Regions from separate parts of the Streptomyces sp. NPDC034037 genome, predicted to be linked through region 1. Evidence: riboswitches for the same ligand, from Rfam matches in the RefSeq annotation. Region 1 holds a riboswitch; each other region holds the start of a gene.
What was found. Region 1 has a riboswitch for cobalamin ahead of ACZ516_RS05515 (ABC transporter substrate-binding protein). Riboswitches for the same ligand answer to the same signal wherever they lie in the genome.

Region 1 (3,675 bases):
TCTCGGAGTACGCGCGCGAATTCATGGGCCCGTTCTTCGGCTTCGTGACCGGCTGGACGTACTGGCTCTTCTGGGTCGTCACCGGCATCACGGAAGTCACCGCGGCCGCCCAGTACATGCAGTACTGGACCCACGGCTCCATCCCGCAATGGGCCTACGCGCTGATCTTCACGGTCATCCTGTACGGCGCGAACCTCATCTCCGTGAAGCTCTTCGGCGAGCTGGAGTTCTGGTTCTCGATGGTCAAGGTCACCGCCATCATCGGCATGATCCTGATCTGCGTCGGCATCCTCACCATCGGCTTCTCCGACGCCGGTGACACCGCCTCCGTGGCCCACCTGTGGAACCAGGGCGGTTTCTTCCCCAACGGCATCGGCTCCACGCTGATGACGCTGCAGATCGTGATGTTCGCCTTCCTCGCCGTCGAGCTGGTCGGCGTCACCGCGGGCGAGTCCAAGGACCCGAAGACCGTCCTGCCCAAGGCCATCAACACCGTGCCGTGGCGCATCGCCGTCTTCTACGTCGGCGCGCTGATCATGATCCTGTCGGTCGTGCCGTGGACGCACTTCAAGCCCGGCGTCTCGCCGTTCGTCGCGGCCTTCGAGGAGATGGGCCTCGGCATCGGCGCCGCGATCGTGAACTTCGTGGTCCTCACCGCCGCGCTCTCCTCCTGCAACTCCGGCATGTACTCCACCGGCCGCATGCTGCGCGACCTGGCGCTCAACGGCCAGGGCCCGAAGTTCTTCACCAGGCTCACGAAGAACGGCCTGCCGCTGATCGGCACCACCGCCTCCGCCGCGTGCATGCTGGTCGGCGTCTGGATCAACTACCAGTGGCCCGGCAAGGCGTTCACCTACGTCGTCTCCTTCGCGACCATCTCCGGCATGTGGGCCTGGATCATGATCCTGGCGTGCCAGATCCGCTACCGCCGCAAGGCCGACCGCGGTGAGCTGCCGCAGTCCACCTTCCGGGCGCCCGGAGCCCCGTACACGAGCTGGTTCGCGCTCCTGTTCATCGGCATGGTCATCGTGATGATGGGCATCGACGAGGACAACCGGATCTCGCTGTACGCCGCTCCGGTGTGGGTCGCGATCCTCGCGGGCTCCTACCTGATCCTCAAGAAGCGCAACCCGGAGGCCGCCGCCTTCAACAAGCGCAAGACCCCCGCCGTCGCCTCCGCCGGCGAACCGGGGGCCAAGGACTGACACCCGCCCCTCGGGGCACCTGTCCAGCATTCGGGCCCGCCCGTACCGCATTCCGGTACGGTGCGGGCCCTCTGCTTATCCTGACTGCCATGCTGACCCTGACCCAGGCCCTCCACGACCAGATCGTCGCGCACGCGCGCCAGGACCACCCCGACGAGGCCTGCGGCGTGGTCGCGGGCCCCGCCGGCACCGACCGCCCCGAGCGGTTCATCCCGATGCTGAACGCCGCGCGCTCGCCCACGTTCTACGAGTTCGACTCGGGCGACCTGCTCAAGCTCTACCGCGAGATGGACGACCGCGACGAGGAGCCGGTGATCGTCTACCACTCGCACACCGCGACCGAGGCCTACCCCTCCCGCACCGACATCACCTACGCCAACGAGCCCGGCGCCCACTACGTCCTGGTCTCCACCGCCGACACCGACGACGCGGGCCCCTTCCAGTTCCGCTCGTTCCGCATCGTGGACGGCGAGGTCACCGAGGAAGAGGTGCGCGTGGTCCAGGCATACTGAGCCCGACATCCTCGGGCGGCGGGAGCCAGGAAGCCGGTGCGAATCCGGCACGGTCCCGCCACTGTGACCCCACCCCCGCATCGGGGGCGGGGGAGTCAGGAACTGACCTGCCGCCCGCACTCCACGCAACGCGGGGGACGCGGAAATCCCCCGGAGGAGGCAGTTCAGCCATGTCCCGAGCCCTGCGCGCCCTGACCGCCGCCGCCCTGCTCGTCCCGCTCGCCGCGTGCTCCTCGTCCGCACCCGATGACGCCGGGCCCGCCGCCAAGGCCGCCGGATTCCCGTACACCGTCACCAACTGCGGTGTGCGGACGACGTACGAGGCACCCCCCGAGCGGGCCGTCACCATGAACCAGCACGCCACCGAGGTGATGCTGGAACTGGGCCTGGCGGACCGCCTCGTCGGCACCGCCTACCTCGACGACAAGGTCCTGCCGAAGTACGAGAAGGCGTACAAGTCCGTCCCTGTGCTCGCCAAGGAGTACCCCTCCTACGAGAAGCTCCTCGCCACCGACCCCGACTTCGTCTACGGCGGTTACGCCAGCGCCTTCCTCGCCGGCGACGGCCGCAGCCGCTCCGCGCTCGCCGAGTCCGGCATCGAGAGCCGCCTCAACGTCGAGGGGTGCGCGAAGCGAGCCGTCTCCATGGACGACGTCTACCGCGAGGTGCGCGAGGTCGGCTCGACCTTCGGGGTGCGCGAGCGCGCGGACACGTGGGTGAGCGGCGCGAAGCGGGAGTTGGCCGCCACCGAGCAGAAGACGAAGGGCGGGAAGCCGGCGTCCGTCTTCGTCTACGACAGCGGCGACAAGACGGCGTTCACGCTGGGCGGCCGGGGCATCGGCAACGACATCGTCGAGCGGGCGGGCGGCCGCAACGTCTTCGCCGACCTCGGCAGGTCCTTCGGCGACGCGTCCTGGGAGAAGGTCGTCGAACGCAAGCCGGAGGTCGTCGTGATCCTCGACTACGGCGCCACGAGCGTCGCCCAGAAGAAGAAGCGCCTCCTCGACGACCCGGTCCTGGCGGACGTCCCCGCGATCAGGAACAAGCGGTTCGCGGTGCTTCCCCTGTCGGACGTGGTGACAGGAGTACGAGCCCCGGAGGCGGTGCGGAAGCTGGCGGCCCAGCTGTGAGCACCCCCCCAGCCCGTCCGGCGCCTGATCCAGCCCGGGGGAGGCAAAATTCAGCCCGTCCGGCGCCTCTTCCAGCCCGGGGGAGGCAAATTCCAGCCCGTCCGGCGCCTCTTCCAGCCCGGGGGAGGCAAATTCCAGCCCGTCCGGCGTTTGAGGACGAGCCCGAAGGGCGACAGACGGAACTCCAAGGGGCACCGCCTCTTGACCCTGACGGGACTGACCGCAGCCCTAGCGGCAGCGACCCTCGCAGGCCTGGCCCTGGGCTCCGTACCCATCCCCCCGTCCCACGTCCTGGACATCCTGACGGGCCGCGCGGAACCCTCCCCGTTCCGCACCATCGTCCTGGACGTAAGACTCCCCAGAGTCATACTGGGCGCCACCGTAGGAGCCGGACTGGCAGTCATCGGCACCGTCCTGCAGGCCCTCGTCCGCAACCCCCTCGCGGACCCCTTCCTGCTCGGCGTCTCCTCGGGCGCCTCCGTCGGCGCGGTCTCGGCGATCGTCCTCGGCGGCGTCTTCGGCCTGGGCGCGGCTCTCAGCACCGCCGTCACCATCCCCGCCGCCTCCTTCGCGGGCGCCCTGATCTCCCTGGCCCTCGTCTACGCCCTGGCCCGAAGCGGCGGCGGAGGCTTCGCCACCGGCCGCCTGATCCTCGCCGGGGTCGCCGTCTCATACATCCTGTCCGCCCTGACCAGCCTCATCCTCGTCACCGCGGACAGCGCCGACCAGCTCAAGGAAGTCCTGTACTGGACGCTCGGCGGGCTCGGCGGCGCCCGCTGGGACATGCTCGCCCTGCCCTGCGCCGTCCTGGCCGCCGGCACGCTCCTG
Region 2 (3,675 bases), 800 kb from region 1:
CGTCGTCGCCGGCACCGACGTGTTCGGCGAGCGCGCCGGCGACCTCCGCGAGCGGCTGTGCGAGCTGGACCGCTGGGAGGACCGCTTCGCCGCCCTCTCCGCCTACTTGCGCCGGCGCGCGGCCACGGACCGTACCGCCGGGACCGTACGCCCCGAGGTCGCCGAGGCCTGGGCCCGGCTGGCCCGGCACCGCGGCGCGGACACGCTGGGCGCCCTGTCCCGGCACGTCGCGCTCAGCGAACGCCGCCTGACCGCGCTCTTTCGCGCCGAGACCGGGCTGAGCCCCAAGCAGGCCGCCCGCCTGATGCGCTTCCAGCACGCGAAGGACGCCGTGGTCCGCGCCGTCGCGGCGGGCGGCCCGCCGAACCTCGCCCGGGTCGCGGCCGACACCGGCTACTGCGACCACTCCCACCTCGTACGCGACTTCCGCCGGTACACGGGGACGAGCCCCACCGGCTGGCTCGCCGAAGAGTGCCGGAACATCCAAGCCGGGGCGCACGGCGAGGGCGAAGAGTGAGGGACATGACCAACACCACACCGAACCCCGCACCGTCCCCCGCCCCCGCCTCCAACGCACCCACCTCCGGCGCACCCGCCTCCAACGCACCCACCCCCGGCGCACCCGCCCCCGGCGCGCCCGCTCCCACCATCTGGCCGGGTCTCCAGGCGGAGGACGCCCCCGCGCTGATCGACTTCCTCGTCGGCACCGTCGGCTTCCTGCGCACGGCCGTCCACGAGGACGGCGGCCGCGTCGTCCACGCGCAGCTCGACTGGCCCGAGGGCGGCGGCGTCATGCTCGGCTCCCACGACCCCGCCACCGAGGGCACCTGCGGCACACCCGGCACCGCGAGCGCCTACGTCGTCACCGACCGGGTGGAGGACCTGTACCGCCGGCTCACCGAGGCGGGCGTGCGGGTCATCGCCGAGATCGAGGACAAACCGTACGGCGGACGCGAGTTCGCCGTCGCGGATCCGGAGGGAAACCACTGGTCCTTCGGCTCCTACCGGGGCGAGCCGAGGCCCGGACCGACCCCGTGAGCACGCGTGATAACTTGCGCAAGCCAGTCAAACCCACACCTGGGCCAGGGAATCCGGTGCGAATCCGGAACTGACGCGCAGCGGTGAGGGGGACGGGCGGGGCCACGGCCACTGGGCGTCTCACGACGCCCGGGAAGGCGCCCCGCCCGGTTGATCCCGAGTCCGAAGACCTGCTGGCGCCTTCGCCCGCACACCGGGCGGCGAAGGTCGTGACGCAGACCAGGCTCCGCGTATGAGCCGTGACACTCAAGGGATCGCGTGTCCTCGAAAGCCCGTACATCCGTCCTGCGCCGTGCCGCACTCCTCATGGCCGGCACGCTCACGCTGAGCGCCTGCGGCGGCGGCTCGGCGCCGGAGCCCGCGGGCAAGGGCGCCGACGGCTACCCCGTCACCGTCGCCTCCTGCGGCAAGGACGTGCTGGTCACGGCCCCGCCCCAGCGCGCCGTCTCGCTCGACCAGGGCTCCACGGAGATCCTTCTCTCCCTCGGGCTCGCCGACCGCATGGCCGGCACCGGCACCTGGACCGACCCGGTCGCGAAGAACCTGGCGAAGGACAACGCGAAGGTGGAGCGGCTCGCCGACCGCTACCCCTCCCTGGAGAAGGTCCTCGCCAAGGAACCGGACTTCGTCAGCGCCTCCTTCCTCTACACCGTCGGCAAGGGCGGCGTCGCCGACCGCGCGAAGTTCACCGACCTCGGCGTGCCCGTCTACGTCTCGCCCACCGACTGCGCGGGCAAGGACAACGACGGCGGCGGCGACGGCAAACGCGTGCGGACCCTCACCATGGACACCGTCTACGGCGAGATCCGCGACCTGGCAAAGGTGTTCGGCGTGCGCCAGCGCGGCGAGCGGCTGATCGCCGACCTGAAGGGCCGCGTCGCGAAGGCCACGAAGGACGTCGAGGCGTCCGACGCGACGATCCTTTACTGGTTCGCCAACTCCGACGCCCCGTACATGGCGGGCTGCTGCGGCGCCCCCGGCATCATCACCCGCGAAGTCGGCGCGAAGAACGCCTTCCACGACACCCGCGAGGAGTGGCCCCAGATCAACTGGGAGACCGTCGCCGACCGCGACCCCGACGTCCTCGTCCTCGGCGACCTCACCCGCAGGTCGCAGTCGGCCGAGAGCGCCGAGGCGAAGATCAGGTTCCTGGAGACCAACCCGGCGACCAAGAACCTGACCGCCGTCAGGAAGAAACGGTACGTCCGGCTCAGCGGCCAGGCCATGAACCCCACGATCCGCACCGTCGACGGCATCGAGCAAGTGGCGGCCGGGCTGCGGAAGTTCGGGCTCACCACATGAGCGTGGCCGCACCCGCCCGGCAGGGGCTGCTGTGGCTGGCCGCGTGCGCGGCGCTCGCGCTGTCCGTGGCGCTCGCCGTCACCATCGGCCCCGCCGACATCTCCGTGCCCGACGTGTGGTCGGTGCTCGCCGCGCACCTCGGCTGGGGCGAGTCGCGCCTCACCACCCTCAGGGACGGCATCGTCTGGAACCTGCGGATGCCCCGCACCCTGCTCGCCGCCGTCTGCGGCGCGGGCCTCGCGGTGTGCGGGGCGGTCATGCAGTCCCTGCTCCGCAACCCCCTCGCGGACCCCTTCGTGCTCGGGGTGTCGTCCGGGGCGTCCACGGGGGCCGTCGCGGTCGTCGTCCTCGGGGTGGGCGGGGGAGCGGTGTCCATCTCGGCGGGGGCCTTCGTGGGCGCGCTCCTGTCCTTCGCGCTCGTCCTGCTCCTGAGCCACACGCTGGGCGGGACGACGGACCGGGTGGTGCTGTCCGGCGTGGCCGCGCTGCAGCTCTTCTCCGCGCTGACGTCGTTCGTCGTCCTCACGGCGGGCGACGCGGAGACCACCAGGGGCGTGCTGTTCTGGCTGCTGGGCTCGCTCAGCGGGGCGGGCTGGACGGACGTGTGGCTGTGCGGCGCCGTCCTCGCCGTGGCGCTGGTCGTCTGCCTCGGCCACGCCCGTACGCTCGACGCCTTCGCGTTCGGCCAGGAGGCGGCGGCCACGCTGGGCGTGCACGTGGCGCGCACCCGGCTCGTGCTGCTCTGCGTGACGGCGCTGCTGACCGCCGCGCTGGTCAGCTCGGCGGGCGCCATCGGCTTCGTGGGCCTGGTCCTGCCGCACGCGGCCCGCGCGTTCGCCGGCGCCGGCCACGCCCGCCTGCTGCCGGTCACGGCACTGGCCGGGGCGCTCTTCCTGATCTGGGTGGACACGCTGGCCCGCACGGCCCTGGACCCCCAGGAGGTCCCGGTGGGCGTGGTGACATCACTGATCGGCGTACCGGCGTTCGTGCTGGTGCTGTACCGGACGCGGGGGGCGACGACGTGAGGCCCGAGAGGTCGGGCGGGGTGAGGCCCGAGACGACGCCCGACACGGCGCGCGGACCCGGGGGCCGGGAAGGGCCGGTCGGGACCGGGGGTCGGGAAGGGCCGGCTGGGTCCGGGGGTCGGGAAGGGCCGGCCGGCACCGGGGGCCGGGAAGGGCCGGCCGGCACCGGGCGCGGCCTGCGCGCGGATCGCGTCGCCCGCGAGGCCGGCGGCCGGCTCGTGGTGGACGGCGTCAGCCTCGCCCCGCCGCCCGGCGCGACCGTGGGCCTCCTCGGCCCCAACGGCTCCGGCAAGTCCACGCTGCTGCGCCT
Region 3 (3,675 bases), 1.2 Mb from region 1:
GCGATGCTGGCCACCCGCCTCACCTACCGGATCGGCCGCAACACCGACACCCGGGCCACCGCCAAGGGCTACCGCGCGGGCCAGATCGCCTCCGCGGGCCTCGTCTCGCTGGCCCACGGCACGAACGACGCGCAGAAGACCATGGGCATCATCACGCTCGCCCTGGTCACCGGCGGAGTCCTGAGCCCCGGCTCGAACCCCCCGCTGTGGGTCATCGTCTCGGCCGGTGTGGCCATCGCCCTCGGCACCTACCTGGGCGGCTGGCGCATCATCCGCACCATGGGCAAGGGCCTCACCGACCTCCAGCCGCAGCAGGGCTTCGCCGCCCAGACCAGCGCCGCGACGGTCATCCTCGCCTCCTCGCACCTGGGCTTCTCGCTCTCCACCACCCAGTCCTGCTCCGGCGCCGTGATGGGCGCGGGCCTCGGCCGCAAGGGCGGCGTGGTCCGCTGGTCGACCGCGACCCGCATGTTCATCGCCTGGGGCCTGACCCTGCCGGCCGCCGGTCTGGTCGGCGCGGGCGCCGAGTTCCTCACCCAGCAGGGCCCCTGGGGCGTCGCGGCCACCGCCGCGCTGCTCATCGCGGGCGCCGCGGTGATCTGGGTGCTCTCGCGGCGCAACTCCGTCGACCACACCAACGTCACCGACGACGAGATCCGCCGCGCCGCCGCCCCGGGCGCCGAGCCCGCGGGCGTCGTGACCACGGCCATCGCCGCCGTCTCCCCGCCCCCCGCGGGCACGCTGACCGCCGTCGGCGCCCCCGCCGACGAACCGGTCAAGGCCACCATCGCGGCCCCGACCACGACCTCGACCGGCGCCATGGCGGACCCCGCCCGGCCCGCGACGGTGTAAGGACACATCAGCATGCACATCGACTGGGCAGCTCTCGGTTCGGTCTTCGGAGTCAGCCTCGCCGTGACGGTGGCTCTCGTGGGCCTGTTCACCCTCGGCGTCGTCGGCCTCTCCAAGCAGGAGACGGCCGCCGCCGCCCCGGCCGGCGGCTCCGCGACCCTGGCCCGCACCGGCGCGTACGCCTGCTTCGCCCTGTGCGCGGCAGCCGTGGCGTACGGGATCTATCTGATCGTCGCCTGACGGCGGCGACTCCCCGGTGGGGCGCGGGACGTGTGTTCACGTCCGGCGCCCCACCGTCGTATGTGGGGCTCCGCACACTCTCCCGCCGCAGGTCAACGGCGAGTTGACGGGCGTTCGCGGGGCGTGGTGGACTTCCGGGGCCAACTACGGCGGCAGAAGAGGAAGCCGGTGCGAATCCGGCGCGGTCCCGCCACTGTCACCGGGAGGCCGTCACGGACGCTCCCCCGGAAAGCCAGGAACTCTCGCCGCCGATCACGTCGAACCAGGGCGCGGACACCCTGAGTGAGGACATATCGCCATGCGCGGCCGCCCGTTGCCGGACCACTCCCCGAGCGTCAGCTCCCTTCTCGGCACAGCGGCCGGCTGAGCCGATGAGTGCCGACCGCGACTTCGCGTACGGCGCCGCCGCCGGCCTCCTGGGCGACCTGCTGCTCGGCGATCCCCGCCGCGGCCATCCGGTCGCCGGGTTCGGCCGGGCGGCGGGCGCCGTCGAACGGCTGCTGTGGCGCGACCACCGCGGATGGGGCGCGCTGCACGCCGTGGTGTGCGCCGGGGGCGCGGCGGGAGCCGCCGCCCTCGCCGCCCGTCTCGTGCGCCGCTCCCCCGCCGCGTCCGTCGCGCTGACCGCCGCCGCGACCTGGGCCGTGGTCGGCGGGACCTCGCTGGGCCGGGAGGCGCGGGCCGTCGGCGGCGCCCTCGAAGCGGGGGACATCGAGGTGGCCCGGGAGCGGCTGCCCCATCTGTGCGGCCGGGACCCGCAGGCGCTGGACCGCGACGGCATCGCGCGCGCCGTGGTCGAGTCCGTCGCCGAGAACACCTCGGACGCCGTGGTCGGCGCGCTGGTGTGGGGCGCCGTCGGCGGGGTGCCGGGGCTCGTCGCCTTCCGCGCCGTGAACACCCTCGACGCGATGGTCGGGCACAAGTCGCCCCGGTACCGGCGCTACGGCTGGGCGTCGGCCCGGCTGGACGACGTCCTCGGCTGGCCGGGGGCCCGGCTCACCGCGGGGCTCGCGGCGCTGGCCGGGGGTTCGCCCTCGGGGGCGGTGCGGGCGTGGCGCGCGGACGCCGCCAAGCACCCGAGCCCGAACGCCGGTCCCGTCGAGGCCTCCTTCGCGGGGGCGCTGGGCGTACGGCTCGGCGGCACCCTCTCGTACGGGGGGCGGGTCGAGCACCGGCCCGTGCTGAACGCGGGCGGGCGGGACGTGCGCGTGGCGGACATCGAGCGGGCCGTGCGGCTCTCCCGGCGGGTCAGCTGGCTGGCGCTGGGGGTCGCGGTGGCGGCCCGGCGGGTGCTGGGGTCGACGAGGTCGCCGCGAGCGGCGAAGTCAGGGAGAAGAGCATGAGCGGTGGACTGCTGGTCGCCGGGACCACATCGGACGCCGGGAAGAGCGTCGTCACCGCGGGGATCTGCCGGTGGCTCGCCCGCAAGGGCGTGTCCGTCGCGCCGTTCAAGGCGCAGAACATGTCGTTGAACTCCTTCGTGACCCGCGAGGGCGCCGAGATCGGCCGGGCGCAGGCCATGCAGGCGCAGGCCGCCCGCGTCGAGCCGAGCGCGCTGATGAACCCCGTCCTGCTCAAGCCGGGCAGCGACCGCTCCAGCCAGGTCGTCCTCATGGGCAAGCCGGTGGGCGAGATGAGCGCGCGCGGGTTCTTCGGCGGGCCCGGCGGGGCGTCCTCCGGGACACCGCAGCCGGGAGGGCGCCAGGCGCTCCTGGAGACCGTCGTGGGGTGTCTGGAGGAGTTGCGGAGCACGTACGACGTCGTGATCTGCGAGGGCGCGGGCAGCCCCGCCGAGATCAATCTGCGGCGCACCGACATCGTGAACATGGGCATCGCGCGCGCCGCCCGCTTCCCCGTCCTGGTGGTCGGGGACATCGACCGGGGCGGGGTGTTCGCCTCGTTCTTCGGGACGACGGCGCTGCTGAGCGCGGCCGACCAGGAGCTGGTGGCCGGATACCTCGTCAACAAGTTCCGGGGGGACGTCTCGCTCCTCGAACCCGGCCTCGACATGCTCCAGGGCCTCACCGGCCGGCGCACCTTCGGTGTGCTGCCCTACCGGCACGGGCTCGGCATCGACGAGGAGGACGGCTTGCGGGTGTCCCTGCGGGGCGCCGTGCGGGAGTCGGCCGTGGCGCCGCCGGTCGGCGCGGACGTGCTGCGGGTCGCGGTGTGCGCGGTGCCGCTGATGTCCAACTTCACGGACGTGGACGCGCTGGCCGCCGAGCCGGGTGTCGTCGTGCGGTTCGTGGACCGGGCCGAGGAGCTGGTCGACGCCGACCTCGTGGTCGTGCCGGGCACCCGGGGGACCGTACGGGCGCTCCAGTGGCTGCGGGAGCGCGGGCTCGCGGACGCGCTGGCGCGCCGGGCCGCCGAGGGGCGTCCGGTGCTCGGGATCTGCGGCGGCTTCCAGGTCCTCGGCGAGCACATCGAGGACGACGTCGAGTCGCGGGCGGGCTCGGTGGACGGGCTCGGCCTGCTGCCGGTGCGGGTGCGGTTCGCCCGGGAGAAGACGCTGGCCCGGCCGGTCGGCGAGGCCCTCGGCGAACCGGTCGAGGGGTACGAGATCCATCACGGGGTCGCCGA
Region 4 (3,675 bases), on a different contig from region 1:
CCGCGTCAGGCCCTTGCGGTCGTACGTGACCGGGGTGCCGTCGGCCGTCAGGTGACCGGTGTCCGGTCGCAGGCCGCCGCTCAGCAGCCGCATGAGGGTCGTCTTGCCGCTGCCGTTGCGCCCGAGCAGCACGAGTGCCCTGCCCTCGGTGACGTCGAAGTCCAGGTCGCTGAGGACGGCCGGCCCGTCCTCGTACGCGTAGGAGGCACCGCGCAGCACCAGCAGGGGCTCGCTCATCCAAGAAGCCTTTCCATGACGAAGGTGAGGGCGGTCAGGGCCGCCAGGAGTGCCACGCCCGCTCCCACGAACCGCCGCGAGACGCGGGCCTCGGGCACGAGCACCCGCAAGGTGCCGTCGTAGCCGCGTCCGGCGAGTCCGCCGTGCAGCCGGCTCGCCCGGTCGAAGGCCCGCACGAACGACGTGGCGCCCAGACCCGCGAGGGAGCGCCAGGTGGCGGCCCGTGTGGTGTGGCCGAGGCGTGCCGCCTGCGCCTGGCGGATGCGGGTCATGGCGTCCAGGAGCAGGAAGCTCATCCGGTAGGTCACCAGGGCGACGTCCACGACGGGCGCCGGGATGCCCGCCTTGACCAGGCGGGGCAGCAGATCCGACATGGGGGTGGTGAAGGCGAACAGGAGCACGCCGAGCGAGGCCGCCGAGGTGCGCAGGAGCAGGCCTCCCGCCCGCGCGGGCCCCGACTCCGCGAGGGTGACGAACCCGTCGGGGCCGCCGAGCTGGACGAGCAGGGTCAGCGCTCCGGTGACGCAGAAGCCGAGCGGTACACGGTAGGCGCGCCACAGTTTGCGCGGCGGCACCCCCGCCGGGCCGAGCAGCAGGACGAGCGCGGTGGCCGCGACCAGGGCGGCGCCCGGCCAGGGCGGCAGGGAGATCGCGAGGAGGGTGAGGCCGAGCCCGAGCACGGCCTTGTCCACGGGGTGGCGGCGGCGCCAGCGACTGCTGTGCGCCGCCACGTCGATGGGCAGCACTGGCGGTCAGAGCTGCCCGGGCCCGGGCTCGGCGCCCTCGTCCCCCGGGGGCTGCCCGGCGTGCGCCTCCTGCGCCTGCCGGCGTTCGGCGCCCTGCCTGCGGCCCTTGCGCAGACCGAAGTAGTACGCGAGGACGCCGGCGCCGAGGGCCGCCTGGAGGGCGAAGAGCGCGGATTCGATGTCGCCGGAGGGCGGCTCGTACAGGGGCGAGAACCACGGTTTGTAGTCCGGCTCGATCTCGGTGATCGCCGTCTCGGCCTGGGCGTCGGCACCGGTGAACGGTTCCTTTTTGTGGTCGCCGAGCCCGAGCGCCAGGGGCAGCACCGCGAGCGCCGCCACGACCACGAGCAGCAAGATGTTGATCTTCGTGTTCCGGCTCATCAGGCGCTGGCCTCCCTGTGCGTCTCCTGCGTCTGCTGCGTCTCCTGCGTCTGCTGCTTCGCGGGGGTCTCGTGCGGCGTAGTGGGCCGCTTGCCCTGCGGCAGCACCCCGAGCCGCGCGAGTTCGCCCCGGCTGGACTGCACGAGCAGCCGCATGACCAGGACGGTGAGCAGCCCCTCGCTGACGGCGAGGGGGATCTGCGTGACGGCGAAGATCCCGCCGAACTTGCCCAGCGCGCCGAGGAAGCCGCTGCCGGGGTCCGGGAACGCCAGGGCCAGCTGGACGCTGGTGACGCAGTACGTGGACAGGTCGGCGACGAAGGCACCGAAGAACACGGCGGCCATCAGCGGTACGTCGAACCGCCTGAGCAGCCGGTAGACGGCGTATCCGGCCCACGGCCCGACGATCGCCATGGAGAACACGTTGGCGCCCAGGGTGGTGAGCCCGCCGTGGGCGAGCAGCAGGGCCTGGAACAGCAGCGTGATGGTGCCGAGCACCGCCATGATCGGCGGCCGGAACAGGATCGCGCCCAGTCCGGTGCCCGTCGGATGCGAGCAACTGCCCGTCACGGACGGAATCTTCAGGGCGGAGAGAACAAAGGTGAAGGCCCCGGCGGCTCCCAGGAGCAGGGTGCTCTCGGGGTGTTCCTTGACCTCACGGGTCAGACGACGGACTCCGTGGACGACGAACGGCGCGGACGCTACGCCCCAGGCGATCGCGTGCGCCGGCGGGAGGAAACCCTCGGCTATGTGCATGGCTCAGCAGACCCTCTCCAGCACCTCGTGGATGGACAACGTGCCTTGGCCGGTCTCCTGGCTGACGGGTCGTACCGACCGGACTCCGCCTTCCCGGGCACGTGTGTGCCCAGTGGCTGCCGCGAGGGCTGGAGCCGGACTTCCCGATCACAGTGGCGAGGGCCGCACCGGCATCACACCGGATTTCCCGTTCACCAAGGCGTGGTGACATTAGTGCGCGACGGAGGGGCCTGACAACTTGCCCGGGCGATTCCGATCGTGGTCAGACGTGCCCGGCACCCTGCGGGAACGGCCCCACGAGGGCTCCCGGTTCGCTCCAGCAACGCCCGTGCGGCGGGTCGGCAACACGAAGCGCGGCGGTCACTCGATCGTGAGTTCCGGCCGGGCCGCGCCCGGCGTGCGGTCATCCTGTGAGCGGCGACACGAGACGGCCGCCGGGCGGACGTGCCCCGGCGGAATGTGCTTCAGGGGGACATGTCATGACGCGGGAAGCGAGCCGCATCGTCGGCCTCGGTGAACGGGCGGTGCTGCTGGCGGCGGGGCTGGCCGACCTCGGGGTCAGCACGCTGGGCACGGCGGTGGGGACGGTACGAGGGCTGCTGCACCGCTCGGACGCGGCGGACCTGGCGGCGGACGCCGAGCACGATCTGCTGGTGCGCGGGCGCCTGGTGCGGGACCGGTACGCGGCGGTGCCTCCGGCCCACCTGGAGATCCTGGCCCGGCGCGCGCTGGCTCGGCGGGCCGCCGATGGCCTCTGACCTGTGGGAACCCGCACGGTTCAAGGACCGTGTCGACGCGGTGCTGCGTGCGTTCGTCGGCCAGGAGGCCGAACGCTTCGCGGACGTCGATCCGCTTCTCCATCCGGTGGCCGAGCAGCTGGAGGCGGCCGTCGCGGACGGCAAGCGGCTGCGGGCGGCCTTCTGCTACTGGGGCTGGCGCGGGGTGGGCCAGCCCGACAGTGACGCGCTGGTGCGGGCGGCGGCCTCGATGGAGCTGGTGCACGCCGCCGCGGTCGTGCACGACGACCTCATCGACGACAGCCCGTTGCGGCACGGCCGCCCCACCGCCCAGGTGGCCCTGCGGGACTGTGTGCCCGACCGTCCCCGCGCGTCGGCCGACGGCAGGTCGCTGGCGATGCTGGTGGGCGATCTGCTGATGGGGCTGGCCGGGCAGCTGTTCGCCGCCAGCGGTCTGCCCGCCGCCTATCTGGCCCGGGCCCGCCCCCTGTGGTCGGCGCTGGCCCGGGAGCTGATCGCGGGCGAGTGCCTGGAGATCCTGCGCACCGGAGCCGACCCCGACACCACGGCCTCGCTGAAGGTGATCCGGTACAAGACCGCCAAGTACACCGTCGAGCAGCCCCTGTTGATCGGCGGGGCGCTGGCGGGTGCGGCCGGCCGGCTGCGTGCGGGCTATACCGCGTACGGCCTGCCGTTGGGCGAGGCGTTCCAGTTGCGCGACGACCTGCTCGGCCTGTTCGGCGACCCCGAGCACACCGGCAAGGCCAACGCCGACGACGTGCGCGGGCACCGGCCGACGGCCCTGTTGGCCGAGACCTG

Region 2: it holds a riboswitch for cobalamin, as region 1 does, so the genes downstream of both, ACZ516_RS02110 (ABC transporter substrate-binding protein) here and ACZ516_RS05515 (ABC transporter substrate-binding protein) in region 1, are expected to answer to the same signal.
Region 3: it holds a riboswitch for cobalamin, as region 1 does, so the genes downstream of both, ACZ516_RS00350 (cobalamin biosynthesis protein) here and ACZ516_RS05515 (ABC transporter substrate-binding protein) in region 1, are expected to answer to the same signal.
Region 4: it holds a riboswitch for cobalamin, as region 1 does, so the genes downstream of both, ACZ516_RS11505 (energy-coupling factor ABC transporter permease) here and ACZ516_RS05515 (ABC transporter substrate-binding protein) in region 1, are expected to answer to the same signal.

What each region holds. Positions count from the first base shown of each region.
Region 1 covers NZ_JBVISC010000001.1:1,254,597-1,258,271, reverse strand. Annotated here, with positions in the region: gene ACZ516_RS05525 (amino acid permease) at 1-1,205, shown strand, start outside; gene ACZ516_RS05520 (M67 family metallopeptidase) at 1,295-1,717, shown strand; cobalamin riboswitch at 1,721-1,842, shown strand; gene ACZ516_RS05515 (ABC transporter substrate-binding protein) at 1,888-2,847, shown strand; gene ACZ516_RS05510 (FecCD family ABC transporter permease) at 3,049-3,675, shown strand, end outside.
Region 2 covers NZ_JBVISC010000001.1:451,227-454,901, reverse strand. Annotated here, with positions in the region: gene ACZ516_RS02120 (helix-turn-helix domain-containing protein) at 1-517, shown strand, start outside; gene ACZ516_RS02115 (VOC family protein) at 523-1,038, shown strand; cobalamin riboswitch at 1,046-1,230, shown strand; gene ACZ516_RS02110 (ABC transporter substrate-binding protein) at 1,345-2,340, shown strand; gene ACZ516_RS02105 (FecCD family ABC transporter permease) at 2,337-3,365, shown strand; gene ACZ516_RS02100 (ABC transporter ATP-binding protein) at 3,542-3,675, shown strand, end outside.
Region 3 covers NZ_JBVISC010000001.1:65,591-69,265, forward strand. Annotated here, with positions in the region: gene ACZ516_RS00340 (inorganic phosphate transporter) at 1-852, shown strand, start outside; gene ACZ516_RS00345 (hypothetical protein) at 865-1,092, shown strand; cobalamin riboswitch at 1,212-1,334, shown strand; gene ACZ516_RS00350 (cobalamin biosynthesis protein) at 1,464-2,435, shown strand; gene ACZ516_RS00355 (cobyric acid synthase) at 2,432-3,675, shown strand, end outside.
Region 4 covers NZ_JBVISC010000003.1:211,518-215,192, forward strand. Annotated here, with positions in the region: gene ACZ516_RS11490 (energy-coupling factor ABC transporter ATP-binding protein) at 1-237, opposite strand, end outside; gene cbiQ (cobalt ECF transporter T component CbiQ) at 234-983, opposite strand; gene ACZ516_RS11500 (energy-coupling factor ABC transporter substrate-binding protein) at 990-1,364, opposite strand; gene ACZ516_RS11505 (energy-coupling factor ABC transporter permease) at 1,364-2,119, opposite strand; cobalamin riboswitch at 2,150-2,333, opposite strand; gene ACZ516_RS11510 (polyprenyl synthetase) at 2,599-2,877, shown strand; gene ACZ516_RS11515 (polyprenyl synthetase family protein) at 2,867-3,675, shown strand, end outside.